DNA from 4 places in the Colwellia sp. Bg11-12 genome. Region 1 is predicted to be linked to each of the others. Evidence: predicted binding sites of a transcription regulator. Region 1 holds the regulator's gene; each other region holds the start of a gene.
What was found. The regulator LexA, encoded in region 1, represses DNA repair genes until DNA is damaged. The targets are predictions, from matches to a motif close to TACTGTATNNNNATACAGTA.
Positions count from the first base shown of each region.

Region 2: the regulator LexA is predicted to act here: its motif matches at 1,977-1,996, upstream of dinB (DNA polymerase IV).
Region 3: the regulator LexA is predicted to act here: its motif matches at 1,752-1,771, upstream of H4J39_RS10035 (YebG family protein).
Region 4: the regulator LexA is predicted to act here: its motif matches at 1,437-1,456, upstream of recA (recombinase RecA).

Region 1 covers NZ_JACGUZ010000059.1:253,187-256,396, reverse strand. The annotation lists gene coxB (cytochrome c oxidase subunit II) at 1-356, opposite strand, end outside; gene lexA (transcriptional repressor LexA) at 973-1,608, opposite strand; gene H4J39_RS07045 (alpha/beta fold hydrolase) at 1,687-2,505, opposite strand; gene H4J39_RS07040 (DUF6942 family protein) at 2,880-3,210, shown strand, end outside.
Region 2 covers NZ_JACGUZ010000075.1:27,084-30,293, forward strand. The annotation lists gene H4J39_RS13345 (dipeptidyl-peptidase 3 family protein) at 1-76, shown strand, start outside; gene H4J39_RS13350 (peroxiredoxin) at 233-727, shown strand; gene dinB (DNA polymerase IV) at 802-1,863, opposite strand; gene H4J39_RS13360 (HupE/UreJ family protein) at 2,113-3,210, shown strand, end outside.
Region 3 covers NZ_JACGUZ010000071.1:240,967-244,176, reverse strand. The annotation lists gene dbpA (ATP-dependent RNA helicase DbpA) at 294-1,676, shown strand; gene H4J39_RS10035 (YebG family protein) at 1,849-2,205, shown strand; gene H4J39_RS10030 (M48 family metallopeptidase) at 2,248-2,961, shown strand.
Region 4 covers NZ_JACGUZ010000075.1:35,748-38,957, reverse strand. The annotation lists gene mutS (DNA mismatch repair protein MutS) at 1-1,167, opposite strand, end outside; gene recA (recombinase RecA) at 1,504-2,547, shown strand; gene H4J39_RS13375 (class I SAM-dependent methyltransferase) at 2,670-3,210, opposite strand, start outside.

The DNA of each region.
Region 1 (3,210 bases):
GTAACGTCAGAATCCGCGTTATTTTCCATATCAATGAGTGTTTTAGTTGCTGGTACAGCCATGGCAATAAGAATGACAATAGGAATTGCTGTCCAGAGAATTTCTACTTTTGTGCTTTCATGAAAATCAGCCGACTTAGCTCCTTTGGATTTTCGATGAAACACCATTGACCAAAACATAGCACCAAAAACAACCACACCGATTGCTACACATATATACATTGCTAACATATGCAAATCGTAAACATCTCGACTTACTTCTGTTACACCCTTGGTCAGATTTAATTGCATATCTGCCCAAGCTGAACTGGAAAGAACACTCCCCAACGACAGCCAACCTAGGTTACGTCTTTTCACACGACATCTCCTTCACCCTATAAAAGTTTAAAACTTGATACCTAGGACAACATACATCCTTAGATACGGATTTTTATTATTTTCTTGGCAATTTTGTTGTCAACCAATATGCGTTTACAACATCGCCTTATATTTATATTTGTACACTTTCCAATCTAGAATTACTTAAAAGTTGATCTGGGTCAAATTAAAAATCGAGCTAATTTAAAATAAAAGCCAATAAAAACAATAGAGTATCAACTCTAATATAGGCTAAAGTCTATTAACAAAGGGCTGTAGCTACAGTATTAAAAATAAACAATTAAATACGAAGGTACTCGTTGTAAAGAGAGGAGGTGAGTATTTTTTAAACAAAAAAAGATAAGGTGGTTTAAATCGAGCTTAAAATATGAATTATTATTAGAAAAGAGATAGGTTTGTATAAAAAGCGTACGAAAGAAGAGAAAGCTAAACTTTACCAATATATGGGAACATAAAGATTGGATTACATTAGGCAAGTGTTGATGCATAAATTTTCATTGAAATATGCAAAAAATATTAAACTAAAAGGTTTAAGAGATACTTAACTTTTAATCGTTAAATATCGCTTAAATATAGTGCGGGTATGTGAACAAAGTTACATCCAGTCTCCTGAACGAATAACCCCCACAGCAAGACCTTCAATATTAAATTCTTGTACGGCTAAATCAACTTTTATGGGAGAGAAGTCTTCATTTTCAGCATGTAAATAAACGATATTGCCTTCTCGTTTATAACGTTTAACCGTTACATTTTCCTCTACTCGGGCAACGATTACTTGGCCGTTCTGTACATCTGTTGTTTGATGTACCGCTAATAAATCACCGTCAAGTATGCCAATATTTTTCATACTTTCGCCATTTACTCTAAGCAAATAATCAGCTGATGGATGAAATAAATTACCATCAACTTTATAATGATCTTCCACGTGCTCTTCAGCCAAAATAGGTTCGCCTGCAGCGACTCGACCAATTAAGGGTAAACCCGCTTCTTCCATTAATTTTTCTGTTAAACGAATTCCACGAGACGTACCTGGCAACATTTCTATATAGCCTTTTTTCGCTAAAGCTTTTAAGTGCTCTTCCGCTGCGTTAGCTGATTTAAAGCCAAAAAATTTGGCTATTTCAGCACGCGTTGGCGGCATACCCGTTTCGCTTATTTTTTCTTTGATCAAATCAAAAACTTGTTGCTGTCGATTCGTTAATGGGCGTAATTCGCTGATTTCATTTAGCATAAGATAAGCCTGTAAATTTACACAGTTGTTACTGTGAGTATATACAGGTCGTTATTAAAGGCAAGCTTTCTGGGGTAATTATTTTTGAAAATTGCCTGATTTTAAATAATGAATAACTTGCTCAATCACTTTTTCATTTTTCATCATAAAAGGATGTGTAGTTTCCATTTCAATATGATCATTCATGCCACGAATCTTGGTACTAGCAACAGAAACTTTACCGTCATCCTTATCCGGAATAAGTGTGGATAATATCCAGTTAATGCTCTGATTACCGGCAATAACACCCAAATCAAAATTAGCATCTCCAAGATTGCTAGGGATACTTAATTCGCCAGTACCTAATTGCATACCCGCATCACCATTTATAAAACTAAAACCAGGTGCATTTCTAAGCTTATCAACAACTTCACTGCCATTGTTTGGTGGGCCTAGCATAACGACTTTATTTAAATTGGGTATTTTGTGCATACTTAAGTATTGGCGAACTAATATACCCCCCATTGAATGGGTAACGAAGTTAACTTGACGATTTTCACAAATTAATAGCGCTTTAGAAATCACTTTTTCAGCCAACTCTTCTATCGAATAATCTCTAGAAGGGTAGTTGATATTTATCACAAAATAGCCTTCTGCCAGCAATCTTTTTTCAATAGATTTCATGGAATTAGCCGAACGTGCAAGCCCATGCAGCAAAATGACACATTCTCCGTTAGATAAAGAATCTGCGGGCTCTTCAAAAGAGGCTTGAATTTTATAGCCACGTTCAACCGAAGTATCTAGGCTGTCTTGTTCAATCATATTTTTTAAACGAATTTCTGCATCAGTAATTTTTTTAGTAAACTGTTCTTTAAGAAGCGCTAATTCTGACTTAAGTGCTGCAATTTTTTCATTCATAACTCCGCTCCATTATGTTTTTTTAGAATTCATTATTGATACTGTAGTCAGGTTAAACAGCAGCTAAGCAATATATTTTTAGCTGCCACAAATATAAAATATAAAACGGTTTTCTCCAACAAAATTTGAAGCCATTACTCTTGGAATGTCATTGTTTTCGATAAACTTCTCGCGTGGACCTTTAAATAGCCATAGAAAGCTATACGATATTAACATTTTATATTAGTTATCTGGTAGACATTGATAATCTTCAATCGATCTAACTTTGCCAGTAACTACATACATTCAAACAAAAAGGTTTTAAGGACGTTTTACTTGTCTCGATTATAAATTTACAATTCAACATACCCCCACGTAAAATGAGTTAAGTACCATTGAATGTTATTGGTTTAGGCTGCTCAAGCTTTACTATCGCTGTGTATATTGGCAACAGGCCAAGTATGCTTGAATATCAACAGTTATCTTGTCTATCGCCGCTAACCTTGGGCGAAATAGAGATGGTTAATCAAGCTTGCGGCAATGGCTGGCGTAAAGTATTTAATGTTTATGCGAAGTTACTTTATGCACTCGATAAAGAAAAATTCAACTATTCAACACTTGCACCATCTTGGCAAAAATACCGTGATAACTATTTACTTCAACACAACTCACAAACGGCTTTATTTTTCTCTCCACCTCAGTTATCAACCGCTAAGCAAACCCTGC
Region 2 (3,210 bases), on a different contig from region 1:
CTTAGCCCGTATTGAAGCCGCTAATATTCCAGTTGATATTACGTTTAAGCAAGGTAAGCGAGTGCTAGGTTTATAGCACACTTAAGTTAATTGACGCCCTAAACTAACACCCTGTTAAGCCTATCTTTTGCGATAGGCTTTTTTTTGATAAAAATTGAAAAGTATTTCAACTTATAGCGGTCTAATAAGAACTCACTAAGATAACTCATCATTTAATACGAAAGGTTTATTCATGAAAACAGCTTTATCGATTTTTATTATACTGAGCAGCTTGTTTACTTTTAATGCTCAAGCAAATGACGACATCAGTGCCAAAGCCCCCAATTTTACTCTAGCAACTCAAGTGGGGAAAAGTATTTCTTTAGCTGACTATCAGGATAAACCAGTCATTTTACACTTTTGGGCGACATGGTGTCCCTATTGTAAAAAATTACAGCCAACTTTAGTGGCACTAAAAGAAAAATATGAAAACACGGGAATTGAGATTGTCGCCATTAGCTTTAATGAAGACGAAGGGGCTAAACCACAAGATTCAATAACTCAACGAGGTTATCAATTTATTACCGCTGTTGAAGGGGACAACGTTGCTGAGCTGTATAACGTAAAAGGCACACCAACAACATTTTTTATTAATAGAAGTGGTCAAATTGTTTTCAAATCAACCAGTTCAAATAGTACTGATCCACGTTTAGAATTAGCGATTAAAGAAATAATCAAAACAAAATAAGCAGAAAATAAAAAGTGGCGTCGCTTTACAAGTAAGCACTTACTTACACAAAAATCACTCACTGTCTCTGCTCGTTACCAACTTAGAGACAGTTGTTTTACCTCTTTCGCATCATGATGAGCAAAACCTAACGTTAAGCCAATTAAACGAATTCCCCTAGATTGGCTGCGTAAAAGCGCTTTAACGAGTAGTTGCTTAAATGTGCTTTCATCACACCCCTGGCTCTGCTGCTCTACCGTCGTTTGCGTAAAATCATTAAACTTAAGCTTTATGCCTTGTTTGCTTATCATCATGTGCTGATGCTTTTCTAACCGTAATAAAAGCTTCTGGTATAGAAGTTCAACGGCACTTTCACACTCTTTTTCACACGATAAGTCGTGGGCAAAAGTGGTTTCAATCGCTAACGATTTACGCACTCGGTCTGTTTCTAATCTACGGTGATCAATACCAAAGCTTCGCTGATATAGAGCGGGAGCAAACTTACCCACAATCGGTATTAATACCGCCACAGAGCTTGCACGAATATCCGCACATGAAGCAAAACCATAACCTAAAAGTTTTTGCGCGGTTTTAGGACCTATACCCGGAATTTTCTTTAAAGGTAAGTTTTCGACAAAACGACTGATGTCACTTGGTGTAACTACACATTGCCCATTAGGTTTATTTTCATCACTGGCAATTTTAGCAATAAACTTATTTGGCGCAACGCCTGCTGACGCAGTTAGCTGCAATTCATTAAAAATATCACGTCGTATTTGTTCAGCAATAAGTGTAGCACTGCCGTTAAACGCTTTATTATGAGTAACATCAAGAAAAGCTTCGTCGAGCGATAGAGGCTCAATCAACTGAGTATAACGTTGAAATATAGCTCTTATTTGCGCAGAAACTTCTTGATAAACAGACATTCTTCCTGAAACAATCACTAAATCTGGACACAGTTTCATTGCTTTTATTGCAGGCATTGCAGAACGTACGCCAAATTTTCTGGCTTGATAATTACAGGTGCACAATACGCTTCTTGGCCCATTTCCACCGACGGCAAGCGGTACATTACGCAACGTTTCATCGTCGCGCATCTCAACAGCAGCATAGAAGCAGTCCATATCTATATGTATTATTTTTCGGTTTTGAGTCATATTTTAATTATGCTAAATAGTGTTTATGAAAATGTGCTGCATTTTAAGTATTTACATCAATAGTGATGCACCGCTTAAAACCGTAAGACATTTTTATCAATAACCCATAGCGAAGCTGTACATAAAAACAGTATAACCTTTTGGTTTAATAATTCAATATAGAAATAATAGGTCGACACCTTTTAATTTCTCGTTAAATACGTTAATTTGTCGCATTATTTTTTTCCACAAATAGCCGGCATTACCTTTATGATAACGCGTCTTTTAAAAACTATTTTTACCCTGCTACTTTTATCACCTTGGATAGTTAATGCTCATAGCAATGAAGCCAATCAAGCAGAATTACAATTACTGGCAGATAATAAGTACCAACTAATAATGAGTATTGATCTTTTACATGTGATTAAGAGCCATCAAAACTCCTCGGCTGATGATGCTGAATTAGTGCATTATTTAAAGGGTTTATCTTTAATTGAAACGAAGCAGTTATTATCAAAAATAACATCAATAATAAACAAACAAAGCGCTTTTATTATTGATGAAAATAAATCGATTATTGCTCCATTTTCAGGATTAACTGTTGCTGAATTAAGGGATAGACTTCATCCTAATACGTCCAATAATCCTGTTAAGTTACTTTCACAAGGTGACTTACCTATTGCGGTAAACAATAAGATCGCACTCTCTTTCCCGCCACTATTAAGCGATATGTTGTTAACGGTGACCAGTCCCAAAAAGTCTTTAGTGTTATCAGGTAGCAACAGCCATTATTTTTCTATTGATGAAAACAAGACGGCTGTACGTGAGCTTTCAACAGCTGAAATGAAGTTACTGAACATTGTTGAGTATATCTATCAGGGCTTTGTCCACATTTTACCGCAAGGGCTTGATCATATTCTCTTTGTGTTAGCGTTGTTTTTATTAGCAACAAAAACATCAACTTTATTGTGGCAAGTAAGTGCCTTCACCCTTGCTCATACCATTACACTGGCGCTAGGTATTTTCGGCATCATTAACTTACCAAGTAGTATTGTAGAGCCGCTCATTGCTTTATCAATTGCTTATGTGGCTATCGAAAATATTTTTTATCATAAACTGACAAAATGGCGCTTACCGATTATTTTTGCTTTTGGTTTACTGCACGGCTTAGGCTTTGCTTCGGTATTAGTTACACTGGGTTTACCCGAAAGTGAGTATGTTAGCAGCTTAATATCATTCAATATCGGTGTAGAGTTAGGTCAAATAACGGTGATAATTTTAGCTTTATTGGCAACCCGATGGTGTGCTGATAAGCCTTGGTACCGAAAGTTCGTAGTTATTCCAGTAAGTGCACTTATTTCAGCTACA
Region 3 (3,210 bases), on a different contig from region 1:
CTTCCCGCTCAGCGATATTTAGAAGGTTTAGAGGCAAGGCATTGATTGATGAGAATGGTTATTCCCTTATCAAAATCAATAACGCAGCCTGTAAGCCTTTTAAACTCGCCCTTCGGGAGTTTCCCAGCGATTCGATAACTACAGAGAATTACTTTCATATAGAATAGCTATATACAAAATAATTCTATTTGTTCTCAAAGCGCTGGGAAAATCTGAGAGGGAACTAACTAAGTAGACTTGGTATAAGTAAACAAGGTAAAATAGCGCATTATTTTTATGCCAAGGAATTCCCGTTGAGCCAGCTTAGTTTTTCCACCTTAAAACTCAAACCTGAGTTAATTCAAAATTTAGAATCTATGGGTTATCAACAGATGACCGACATTCAAGCACAGAGCTTACCCACCATTATTGCCGGTGGCGATGTTATTGCCCAAGGTAAGACTGGCTCAGGAAAAACAGCGGCATTTGGCTTAGGTGTTTTAGAGAAGCTTGACGTAAAACGTTTTCGTATTCAATCACTTATTCTCTGTCCAACGCGTGAATTGGCTGACCAAGTAGCGAAAGAAATTCGTAAATTAGCCCGTGCTATTCATAACATCAAAATACTGACCCTGTGTGGCGGTATGCCTTTTGGTCCACAAGTTGGCTCACTAGAACACGGTGCTCACATTATCGTTGGAACACCTGGCAGAATAGAAGATCACTTAGGTAAAGGTACGTTAAAGTTAGACGATGTGAACATGCTCGTACTCGATGAAGCCGATCGTATGCTAGAAATGGGCTTTCAAGCTTCTGTTGATTTTATTATTAGCCAAATTCCTCAACAACGACAAACCTTATTATTTAGTGCTACTTACCCACCAGAAATTGCCGATATTGCTAAAAAAATAATGCAATCACCAACAAAAGTAACGGTTGAGGGCAACCATGAAGAGAGCACTATTTCACAACACTTCTATAAAGTAGAAAATGACAGTGAACGCATTGACGGTATTCGCTTATTATTATTAAAGCATCAACCAGAATCGAGTATCGTTTTTTGTAATACCAAAAAAGACGTACAAATAGTTGTCGATGAGCTACGCAATTATGGCTTTAATGTGCAAGATTTACATGGCGATTTAGAGCAAAGAGATCGTACCGAAGTATTAGTGCGCTTTTCTAATAAGAGTATCTCAATTCTAGTCGCGACTGATGTTGCCGCGCGTGGTTTAGATATTGATGCCCTAGATGCAGTTTTTAATTATCATATCGCTCGCGATAGCGAAATACATGTGCACCGTATTGGACGAACAGGACGAGCAGGAAGCACCGGTATTGCTTGTTCTTTTTTTAGTGAAAAAGAAAGTTACAAAATAGGTTTATTAGAAGATTATCTTGACCGTACTATTGAAGGTGAATTACTGCCTGATGCTAGCGTATTAAACGCTTCAGTGTATGCGCCTAAAATGGCGACGATACAAATAGACGGCGGTAAAAAGCAAAAAGTTCGTGCTGGCGATATTCTTGGCGCACTTACTGGCGATAAAACTATTTCAGGTAGCGAAGTGGGTAAGATCCAATTATCAGATAACTGGGCTTATGTGGCTATCAGCCGAAAATTTGCCAAACAAGCCTTTAAAAAACTCAGTGACGGCAAGTTAAAAGGCCGAAAATTTAGAGTGAGGTTGTTATAGTCAACACCGTAAAATAGTGCTTAAGAATAACGAGGTTTTATAAAACGATTGTATTTAATTAAAAACCTCGTATAGTACTGTATTCATATACAGCTTAAATTGTATTGTATAGGCTGTTTTATCATCTATGATAAAACTATCAAGCGTAATATTGATCAGGTAAGGAAAAGTAATGGCAGTTGAAAGTCGATTTGTCGTCATTAGACAAGGTGTGGAGGTAGAAACATTCATGGACAAAAAAGCAGCAGACGAGTATGACAAAATGCTTGATATGGCTGATAGCTTAGCCGAAATGTTTGAAGGAACCACATTAAATATTGATGAGAAAGTGCGTGAAGAACTTTGTATTTACTTAGCTAAAAATCGTGAAGAAGTGCTTGTTGCACTCCAGGCCAAAAAAGCTAAGCCAGAGACCCCAGCAAAGAAGAACGTAGCCGCGCCTGCTGAAAAAGTAAAAAGTAGTGAATTACCTTTAGAAACTGAAGCAGTTGTAAAAGTAAAAGCACCACGAAAAGCTAAAGCAAGTTAAATGACTTGAATTAATGCACACCAACTTTAAATATATTTAGTTATGTTGTCATATCAGCTTATTCGTAGTGTCAAAAGAAAAACGGTTGGCTTACAGGTTAAGCACGGGAAAATAATTATCCGTGCGCCAAAATATGTATCCGAGCAAGATATTGCTCATATTGTTAAATCAAAAAGCATTTGGCTGCAAAGAAAAATTGCCGAACAAAACGCCCAACCTGCCGCTAAAAATGATTATTATCAACAAGACAGCCAATTACTGATTAATGGTGAACGTAAAACCCTTGATATTCATTATGGGCTATTTCCTGACGTCACCTTTGATCAAGATATTATCATTGTCACACTTTCTGATAAATTAAAAACAAAAATTGCAGCTGATATTAAACAGCAAGATAAATATGTAAAACAGCAACTTCAAGCTTGGTTAAAGCAACAAACTCAACTTTATATTGATCAAAACCTGTGTCACTACGCAGAAAAAATTGGCGTTTTACCTAAGTCATTCAATGTAAGATTGTATAAATCACGCTGGGGAAGTTGTAATAGTAGAAAAGAACTGAGTTTTAGTTCTTTATTAGCAATGACACCTAAATGGATCATCGATTACGTAATAGTTCACGAACTGTGCCACCTTCGGCACATGAATCATTCAGCTGATTTTTGGCAATTAGTTGCCTTACACTATCCTAACTACTTGTTAGCAAAAACTTGGCTAAAATCTTACCAAAGTCAATTGCAATGGCCTACGATTTAACTACCAAGCTCACCTCATAGCGATAAATCGGCACGCAGGTAAAGACGGTGCAAGCTCGATTTAAAAACTTCAATATCAAAAAATGAAAATTCGCAAAGATATCTAAACCTTACAATAAATTATTGGCACGAATATCGCTTATCTTTTACTCACTAATTTAAATTCACCAGAGAATGACAACCTACTATCCGTTGTTATTATCAAGAGATGAAGAGATAAGATATGAAACTAAAAACCTACAACTGGAAA
Region 4 (3,210 bases), on a different contig from region 1:
TAAATGTTGCTGAAGTTCAGGCAGTTGACTTAAAGCATTACGTAAACGAGCAAAATCTCTTGGACGCGCAGAGCGTAAGGCAATGCGAGAAACAATACGCTCAATATCACCAAAAGATTTAAGTTGGCTAAATAATTCAGACGTTAAATCTTGTGACAATAGTTCGCTAATTGCATTTTGACGTGCGGTTAATATGTTTAAATCACGTAAAGGAAAATGTAACCAACGTTTCAGTAATCTAGAGCCCATTGGTGTCGCTGACTTGTCTAATACCGATGCGAGGGTATTTTCAAAGCCACCTTGTAAGTTTTGAGTGAGTTCTAAGTTACGACGAGTTGCTGCATCTAAAATGACACCAGAAGCAGAAGACTCACAAATAATGGCTCGAATGTGAGGAAGCGCACTGCGTTGACATTCTTTTACATATTGGAATAAGCAACCAGCGGCCATTAAGCCTAATGATTTATCATCAACACCAAAGCCAGAAAGTTCTTTAGTGCCAAATTGTGTATTTAGTAAATTAATGGCCGTGTCTAAATCAAACTCCCATTCAGATCTTCTTCTTAATCCTTGATAGCCTTTTAGTAACTCTGGCGCTGAGAACGATTCACTGTAGAGAAGTTCTGCAGGAGATAAACGCTGTAATTCAGCTTGTAACTGCTCGATGGTGCTTGGCTCGGTGAGTACAAATCGGCCACTGGTCATATCAAGATAAGACAGTCCAAACCGCTGTGATGACTTATTGTTACTTTCACTGACGGCAACAATCAAATTGTCGTGCTTGTCGAGTAATAAAGCCTCGTCGCTAACTGTGCCAGGAGTGATAACTCTAACAACTTTACGTTCAACAGGACCTTTGCTCGTTGCTGGATCGCCAATTTGTTCACAAATCGCAACAGACTCTCCCAGCTGTACTAACTTAGCTAAATAGTTTTCAACAGCATGGTATGGAACGCCTGCCATTGGTATAGCATTGCCTCCTGTTTTACCACGAGCGGTTAATGAAATGTCGAGTAAGTCAGATGCTTTTTTAGCATCATCAAAAAACAACTCGTAAAAGTCACCCATGCGATAAAAAATTAAAATATGAGGAAACTCGGCTTTAATTGTTAAGTACTGGCGCATCATAGGTGTGTGTGAGGAAAGGTCTAAGTTTGCTGTAGTCATTTCTATGCGGTAACTCATAAGATTAATGAAAAAGTAATAAGGTAATTATGCCATAACCCATAAATTTAGACTCTATTTATTTAACTAAAATTTTACCGAACCCTATAAGATTTATCCTGTACATTACCTGTAAAATTACAAATAGTAACTTTTTTACAAGGTAACGTTAAAAGTTACTATTGTTAATTAAATTCACTTATATCAGTAGTATATAAGTCACATCTTTTTATTTTTAATAATAAAATGAAAATAATTGTAAAAAAGCTTGATACTGTACGACCATACAGTATACTTGCTCCATCAAAACGAAATCTTAGCAACATCGGCGGAACAAACATGAAAGATGATAAAGAAAAAGCATTAGCAGCAGCATTAAGCCAAATCGAAAGACAATTTGGTAAAGGCTCAATTATGAAGCTTGGTGATAACAACACAATGGATGTTGAAACCATTTCTACAGGTTCATTAGCGCTTGATGTTGCATTAGGTGCTGGTGGTTTACCACTAGGGCGTGTTGTTGAAATTTATGGTCCTGAATCAAGTGGTAAAACAACATTAACACTTGAAGTTATTGCTGAAGCTCAGCGTAACGGTAAAGTGTGTGCATTCGTTGATGCAGAGCATGCACTTGACCCTATTTATGCTGAAAAGCTAGGTGTTAATATTAATGAGTTACTTGTTTCTCAACCTGATACGGGTGAGCAAGCATTGGAAATTTGTGACATGCTAACGCGCTCAGGTGCTATAGACGTTATTGTTGTCGATTCTGTTGCTGCGCTTACACCAAAAGCAGAAATTGAAGGTGACATGGGTGACTCTCATATGGGACTACAAGCCCGTATGCTTTCACAAGCAATGCGTAAGTTGACAGGTAACTTGAAAAAATCTAACACCATGATCATTTTCATTAACCAAATTCGTATGAAAATTGGTGTGATGTTTGGTAGCCCAGAAACAACAACAGGTGGTAATGCGCTTAAGTTTTATGCTTCTGTTCGTTTAGATATCAGACGTATCGGCGCGGTTAAGGCCGGTGATGAAATTATTGGTAATGAAACACGTGTAAAAGTGGTTAAAAATAAAATAGCACCTCCATTTAAACAAGCTGAATTTCAAATTTTATATGGTGAAGGAATTAACAGCTTAGGTGAATTAATTGACCTAGGTGTTCAGCATAATATGGTTGAAAAAGCCGGTTCTTGGTATAGCTACAATGGCGATCGTATTGGCCAAGGTAAAGCAAACGCTTCTAAATCGTTAGCAGAAAAACCTGAAATGGCAAAAGAGCTTGATAAACGTTTACGTGAATTACTGTTAGTTAAAAGCGTAAGAGCAAGTGAAAAACCAGCTAAAGAAGACGAAGAAGCAGTTATCGAATAAGCTGCTATTAATAGAAAATATTCTAATAAGCCATCGCATTTGCGGTGGCTTTTTTATATCTGAAGAATATAACTTTGATCATTATAATCAATTAATAGTCGCTATTCATTTACAATGAAGCGCTAGCGCTTTATTGCCACAACCGTAATATATTTAATGAGACCTTTTTCGTATTTATCTAATTTAACTTCAGCAATTTCTGACATTAAAGCAGCAATTGTCTTAGGCAGTGTTGTTTTAAAGTCTACTTTATCTAATCGACAAGCATCAATGACGTTTTCGGTCATATCTTTAGCATACAAAATGTCCATGCCTGGAATTAAGTTCTGTTCAAAAGCTAAGAAATCATCATAAAGCTTCTCATCTGGGAAAAATATATCTGTATAGAGGAAGAAGCCTCCGGGTTTAAGTTTATCACTAACTTGGCGATAAAATTGATTGATGTTTGAGTAACAATGCGAAGATTCTACATTAAAGATAATATCAATGGTGTTGTCTTCAATATCTAAGGCACATGCGTCGCCCTCTATATAGTTCAGACCTTCTTTTTTATGAGTGTTAGCACAGAAAGTTACTTGATTTTTATTTAGATCGACGCCTGTTGCTTGTTTTGGATTATAGTATTTTTTAACAAAAGCTAAGCCACCGCCACGTCCACTCCCT